Regions from separate parts of the Paenibacillus sp. FSL H8-0457 genome, predicted to be linked through region 1. Evidence: riboswitches for the same ligand, from Rfam matches in the RefSeq annotation. Region 1 holds a riboswitch; the other holds the start of a gene.
What was found. A riboswitch is a leader RNA that binds a small molecule or an ion and turns the genes downstream of it on or off. The one in region 1 is predicted to bind cyclic di-AMP.
Positions count from the first base shown of each region.

Region 2: another riboswitch for cyclic di-AMP. It lies ahead of MHI43_RS00140 (3D domain-containing protein); the one in region 1 lies ahead of MHI43_RS27480 (TrkH family potassium uptake protein).

Region 1 covers NZ_CP150293.1:6,114,750-6,118,261, forward strand. The annotation lists gene MHI43_RS27470 (LysR family transcriptional regulator) at 1-18, shown strand, start outside; gene MHI43_RS27475 (TrkA family potassium uptake protein) at 55-729, opposite strand; gene MHI43_RS27480 (TrkH family potassium uptake protein) at 746-2,086, opposite strand; cyclic di-AMP (ydaO/yuaA leader) riboswitch at 2,150-2,294, opposite strand; gene MHI43_RS27485 (CPBP family intramembrane glutamic endopeptidase) at 2,585-3,512, shown strand, end outside.
Region 2 covers NZ_CP150293.1:27,881-31,392, reverse strand. The annotation lists gene MHI43_RS00140 (3D domain-containing protein) at 56-1,243, opposite strand; cyclic di-AMP (ydaO/yuaA leader) riboswitch at 1,513-1,727, opposite strand; gene MHI43_RS00135 (TatD family hydrolase) at 1,933-2,697, opposite strand; gene MHI43_RS00130 (HD domain-containing protein) at 2,794-3,512, opposite strand, start outside.

The DNA.
Region 1 (3,512 bases):
AAATCGAAAAAAAACTGACGATATTTCGCAATCGTCAGTTTTTTTCTACTATATTTATTTTTCGAGCATATTCACGACTTCGGACTCAAAGCGGTCCACGTTGTCATTGGAGCCGATGACGACCATAATGTCGCCGGAGTTCACGACGTCCATGGCCGTCGGAGCAACGATAATGCCGGACTGTTTATTCAGCGCCACCACGCTGACGCCGTACCGGACCCTCGTATTAAGCTCGCTCAGCGTTTTTCCGTCCATGCAGTCCGTGACCGTCATCTCCACAATCAGATAATCCTTGGATAATTCGATATAATCAAGCAGGTTCGGCGTCACGAGCTGGTGCGCTACCCGGATCCCCATATCCCGCTCGGGAAAGATGACCCGGTCCACGCCAAGCTTCTCCAGCGCCCGGCCGTGCAGCACCGATATCGCCTTGGCAACGACCATCGCGACACCAAGCTCTTTCAACAGGATGGCGGAGAGGATGCTCATCTGAATGTCGTTCCCGATCGCAACGATTCCGCAGTCGAAGTTGCGAATGCCAAGCGATTTAAGCACTTCCTCATCCGTCGCGTCCGCCACCACCGTATGCGTCAGCAGCTCGCTCATATCCTCGACGACCTCTTCGTTCCGGTCGATGCCGAGCACCTCATATCCCTGTTCCATCAGCTCCAGCGCCAGACTGGCGCCAAATCGCCCCAAACCGATGATTGCAAATTGCTTTGGTTTCATGTCTCTCCTATACCCCTTATCCAATTATCATTTTGCCTTCCGGATGACGATATAATTCTTTACCCTTTTTCGGCCCCAGTGCATAAGCAAGCGTCAAAGGCCCCAATCGACCCGCAAACATCGTAAGGCTGATCAGGATCTTGCCGAACACGGTCAAATCGGGCGTTAAGCCCATGGAGAGACCTACCGTACTGAAGGCGGATGTCGTTTCGAATAGAATCTCCAGGAAGTCCCCTTCCTCTGTCGTCGACAGAATCATCGAGACGGTTAGAACGAGCAGCAGGGCCAGCAAGGCAATGGTCAGTGCCTTCAGCACCCGCTCCTGGGCCAGGCGATAACGGAACATAACGATGTCTTCCCGCCCGCGCATCATCGCAATGACCGCCCCTACCATAATGGTAAAGGTCGTGGTTTTGATGCCGCCGCCGGTTGACCCTGGAGATGCTCCGATAAACATCAGGATGACGATAAAAAATTGCGTTGCCTGTCTGAGCCCCGTAATATCTATAGTATTCGCGCCCGCCGTACGCGGCGTTACGGATTGGAATAACGCGCCGAAGAATTTTCCGCCCCAGTTCAGGGAACCCAGCGTTCTCGGATTGGTAAATTCAAATATGAGAATGACGATAAATCCGACCGCAAGCAAGGCAGCCGTCATCGTGAGCACCACCTTGGAGTGCAGGGAGAGCCTCCGCTGTTTTCGATAATCGATCAGATCGGACAGCACAATAAATCCAATGCCCCCGGAAACAATCAAGAACATCACAACGAAGTTGACTACCGGATCGTATACATACCCGGTCAAACTCCGAAAATCGCCAAACAAATCGAAGCCGGCGTTGTTAAACATCGTCACCGCATGAAAAACACCGTAATAGATCGCCCGGCCCAGCGGCATATCAAACGCCCAACGAACCGATAAAAGGACTGCGCCGCAGGCCTCGATGACGAGCGAGTACAGCAATACTCTGCGTATCAGCCTTACGATGCCTTCCATCGAGGACTGATTCATCGCTTCCTGCAAGATTAGACGGTCTTTGAGCGATATGCGTCTCTTCAGAACCAAGGCGAATAAAGTAGCCATCGTCATGAATCCGAGCCCGCCGATTTGAATCAGCAGCATGATCACGACTTCTCCGAAGGAACTGAATGTCGTTCCCGTATCCACTACGACCAGGCCCGTTACGCACGTTGCCGAGGTCGAAGTGAACAAGGCGTCAGTAAATCCAAGCGGTTCGCCCGTCGTCGTCGAGATTGGCAGCATTAACAGCCCGGTCCCGATGAAGATGATGGCCGCAAAACCAAGCACGAGAATTTGGGGCGGAGACAATGTAAGCCAGTTTAATTTAGCGTTCAATCGGACACCTTCTTTAAAAAAATCAACGAAAAAAGACACTGGAAAACGCAGTGCCTTTCGGTCTGGTTCCTGTGCAACAGCCTACGAGGTTAGCTGACGGATTCGGGCATTTCCACAGGTCGCCCTATTCATTATTCCGGGAATAATGAAATTCACCCCAATTACATGGTTCCCCCATTTTCATTACGAAATTCGGCTGGAATATTCGGTTCCTTCAAGCATGATGTGATTATAACTCAATCCGTTACGTAACCCAATGCCGTTTTTCGCCCGAAATATCTTTAAAAGAGCGCGAATTGGGCATATTCAAGAATACAAGCGTAGGGTTCTCTAACGTTTTCGAAACCTTTCATTCATTTTCATCGATTTATTTCAATATTCCGATAATTGGGATAAGCTGCTTATGGCTTTCATACTATGTTATATTGACTCTATGCGTTCTTAATCAGGCATATCGAATACCAGTGGGAGTATCAACTTTCTTAGAGGAGGAATTTCATGAATCGTGCAAGAGAGCCCTTGAAGCTGAAGCCCAATCTGAAGCAGCTCATCGCGCCTGCCGCAGTCGGCCTGATTCTGTTCCTATTATTTCAGGTATTTCCGTGGGCGAATCCGGACGATGCCGAGATGGCCTCACCGGATATCATTTCCAAGGAGCAGGCTCGGCAGGCAGCTTCAAGGTTTGCTCAGGAGCATCTGCAGTTTGCGGCTGCGGACACGGACGAAGCCTTGGTTACATATCAATCCAAATCGGAACTTTACGGATATCTGGCGAAGGAGAAGAGACTTTCGGAATATAACAAAACCTATGAAGCCAAATATCCCTATGACGTATACCGCGTTCGCTTCAGCGAGCCTGGAGGCGATGCCCTCAATGTGGACGTGCACATGCAAAATTCCGGCATCGTCGGATTCTCGTATGATTATGCCCGTTCCAGCTTTGATCGGATCGAGCTGAACAAGGGCGAGATTCAGAGGCAGATGCTGCTCGTCGTTGAGGACGGCATGACATTGGCCGAGAAGCAGGCGCTGGCGGAGCCATGGCTTCAGCGGGCGGGTTATGACCTGTCGAATCTGGAGCTGGTTACGAAGGAGGGGGATCCCCGTCTCAAATATGTGGACCCTGAATCCAGGATCGGGGACTCCAGGCTGGAGCACCGCTTCACCTTCGAGCAGGGGAAATTGCGCTCTTATGAGCCCTCCTTCTCGGTGCCAGCCGCCCACTCTGCTTATGTCAACAAGCAGACGCAGGATGCCACCCTGCTGACGCTCGCAGGGTACGGCCTGTTCACCCTAATCCTGGGCATTCTTGCGATTGTGTACAGCGTGAAGACCAGGGCCTACACCTCGTTTAAGCGCGGCCTGTTCTTATCGGCGCTGCTGTTCGTCATTCAAATGCTGAATACGTACAATCTGATTCCCGTTT
Region 2 (3,512 bases), 1.0 Mb from region 1:
TTATAAGCTAAATAGTATAGCATTAGAATGGCAAAGTAAATTGGAATTCATGCGTCTAGTTCAATTCAGGTTTAACCGGACCGATCACGTAAACGGTGCGGCCGCTCTTCCGGCCGAAATTCATGGCCGATTTCAACGAATCGTAATAGACATCGATTTTGTTGCCTTTAATGGCGCCTCCCGTATCTTCAGCACGGCGGAAACCGATGCCTTCGATGTAGACCCACCATCCGATCGGGATGATATTAGGATCAACGGCGATGGTGCGACCTTCCGTAACGCGTGTGCCGGATGCGGTACGCGTACCGATTCCTTGCTGTTCGGCGGAATACGCGGTCATCGACACGTTGTTCAATACCTTCTTGTATTTAAAATCAACGCCTGCGCGGGAAACCACGTTGTTCTCCACAGCCTTGGCGGTCGTTACTTTTTTCGTGCCGGACAATTTAGCCGGTGTAGCTTTTACATCGGTGGCTGCCGCCTGGACGATAACAGGCTTCTCCACTTTTTTCGTGCCTACGGCAATGATTTTATCCTTCGTTCTGCGTTCGATTTGTTGGGAGACCTTCGTCTTGGAAACCAGCTTGCCATTGTGGTAGACCTTCTCGTAATGGTTCACCATAAGACCAGACTCGCCCCGCTGAATGACGCGGTTATCGCCCTTTTCAAGCGATGGATCGGCCGTCTTGATCACGCGGAACTCGCGGTCTTCCGTTTCCTTAACTTTTTGCTTCGTGACGCGAACGACATTGATATTCATATTGCTGGTCAGCTTCGTGTCTTGCGACGGTTGTACTATATCTTCACCCTGGATCGTAACGCCAGCCTCTTTGAGTACATGATCAACTGTATCCTGGGATGTAAATATGGTTTTGGTTTTGCTGCCTACCGTAACGTTGACTGGAATAGCTCTGTCAATAATAATTCGGTCTCCGTCCCGGATTGCGCCGTTCAGGGGCATCGAAATTTGATCTTGGGGACTCAACGTGATCGCTTGCTCATCCAGCAATTCCTGCAGCAACGATCCACGTGTTTCCACCGTAGTGACCCGGCCGTCGACGACAAGCTGAACTTCCTTGCCTGCCTGGTCATGTACAACCAACGATATGAGAAGTGATACCGTAACGGCACCCATGGCGCCGAGCAACATCAGTTGACGCAAATTGTCATGCTTCCATCTCAATGCGTAAGACATGCTGGATGATTGTGATTCATGGGTTTCTTCAGGTTGAAAAATGCCCACTATTCCATCCTCCTTCATAGTCCCGCCGTCTAGGTAAACGCATGAATGCATTTGACGTGACTATAGCAATTTTTCTCACAGGGCGCCCTGCTATCTATCTACACCCTGCGTCAATTCCCGTCTTCCGTCCATCTGCCATCACCTCCTGTTTACCAAGAGTATGATGGACCCGTCTCCATTATTCAAAAATAAAAGAAGCCATTGAAAGAGTACTAGAGGCTCTAACGTGGCTTCCTGATGAATGAAATCATGGAAATGGTATGCACGAGATTTCCCCTCTTATTTCGCTTACGGAGTTAGCTGTCGGGTTCGGACGTAAGAGAGACGCCCTATATCCGGATGCCCGCTCATGGCGAGATCCTTCAAATTCACCCCAAAGACCCGAAAAAGAAATCAAATACAGCTTCGTGCATCCAGACCAGTATGCACCGCAGTATCGGTTCCCCCGTTCTCCAGAATTTCGGAGATTAAGCGAGACGGTTCATGAAATATTCGGCTGCGATCTGCACATCGCAGCTTCTTATCACTGAAAAGATGATATCCTGTTTGTATGCAGGTTGTAAAGCGACATTCAACCACATTTTCTCAAGTAAAAGGTTAAAATATTGTAATATCAACGCCTTTTCTGATTAAAAAACTTTAATTAATCGAAAATGCTCCCTTTTTCATGGCTTTTTCTCTTGTTTTCGTTAAATACCAAATCGTTCCAGTGCATTTTTGGTGGTAATTTGGGCCAATTCCTCATAGGACAACCCTCTAATTTCGGCCGCCGCCTCCGCCACCAATTTTACATATGCGGTCTCATTTCGTTTCCCGCGGAAGGGATGAGGTGTCAGGTAAGGCGCGTCCGTTTCGATCAATAATCGATCAAGCGGAACCTTTGCCAAAACCTCTTTGGGCTGCTTCGCATTCTTGAACGTTATCGGCCCCCCAAACGAGATATGGAATCCCATATCCAGGCACATTTTGGCCGTTTCCCAGCTTCCGGAGAAGGAATGCATGACACCGCCGACCTCAGAGGCTTTTTCCTCACGCAAAATGTTAACGATATCTTCATGCGCATCCCGGTTATGAATGACAATGGGCATGTTCAATTCCCGGGCAAGCCCGATCTGGCGCCGAAGCACGCGGTGCTGCACTTCCCTGGGGGACGTATCCCAATGATAGTCCAAGCCGATCTCCCCGATTGCCACCACTTTATCGTGACTGCATAAAGAGGCGATCCAATCCAGGTCCTGATCCTCCATGGTGATCGCATCTACAGGATGCCATCCTACCGCTGCATATATAAAATCATAAGTCTCAGCCAGCTTCATCGTGGTCGGGATCGTCTCCCGGTTAAATCCGATATTGATCATCCGCGTAACGCCGGCTTCAAGCGCCCGATGAATTGCAGCTTCCCGGTCTTCGTCGAATTGGGGAGCGTCCATATGAGTGTGCGTGTCGAACAGCATACTATCCACACTCTCCTTCCTGTCGTTTCTATGTCGTCTATTTTCCATTAGTTGGTTGAATGCAAGGGGATTAACGGTTGTCCTGTTTTGCTTGATTTAATGCTGTTGTTTGAAAACGTCGGCTATCGTCTCCGGCATTTGACCCAGGAGCGGGTCCACCTTCTCCTCCGGATAATAAAGATGGTACCGCCCTTTATGAATGCCGCTGATCGAGCGTACGATATCGGATACCTCCGAGATTTCCCTCAGCTCGTCATGCCGGTCCAGAAGGAGAATCTGTTTCTCGTTAAGCGGCATATCGGAATGAACCTTATCATAAGGAAGATCCGTTGGAAAATCAATCTCCAGGTCATATTCCGGATGCAGCCCCACGGCGCGGAACGCTTGGCGGATCCCGTCGATGGTTTCCAGATCGATGTTGTCGATTTCTACATATTTGTAGAGCTTTCGGTGCATGAAACGGCCGCATAATTCGCTAAGAAGCGGGTCTTCCTCCTCCGTCCATTGCAGAAAGGCCGTTTGAATCAAGGCTTCATCAAGACGCAAGTATTGGTGTACGCCAATGTTCCCCGAAAACAACGCAGGCAGCGGTTCGATCATGAAACGGAAAGCATATCCACGGTCATGCAGCTCCTTGGCCCGGCGAAAGATTTGGCGCAGGATGATTTCGGAGCTTCGGGTGACGGGATGAAAATACACCTGCCAGTACATCTGATACCGCGACATGAGATAATCCTCCACCGCGTGCATGCCCGATTCCTTCACGACGACCCGATCGCGGTACGGCCGCAGCATCCGCAAGATTCGGTCGATAT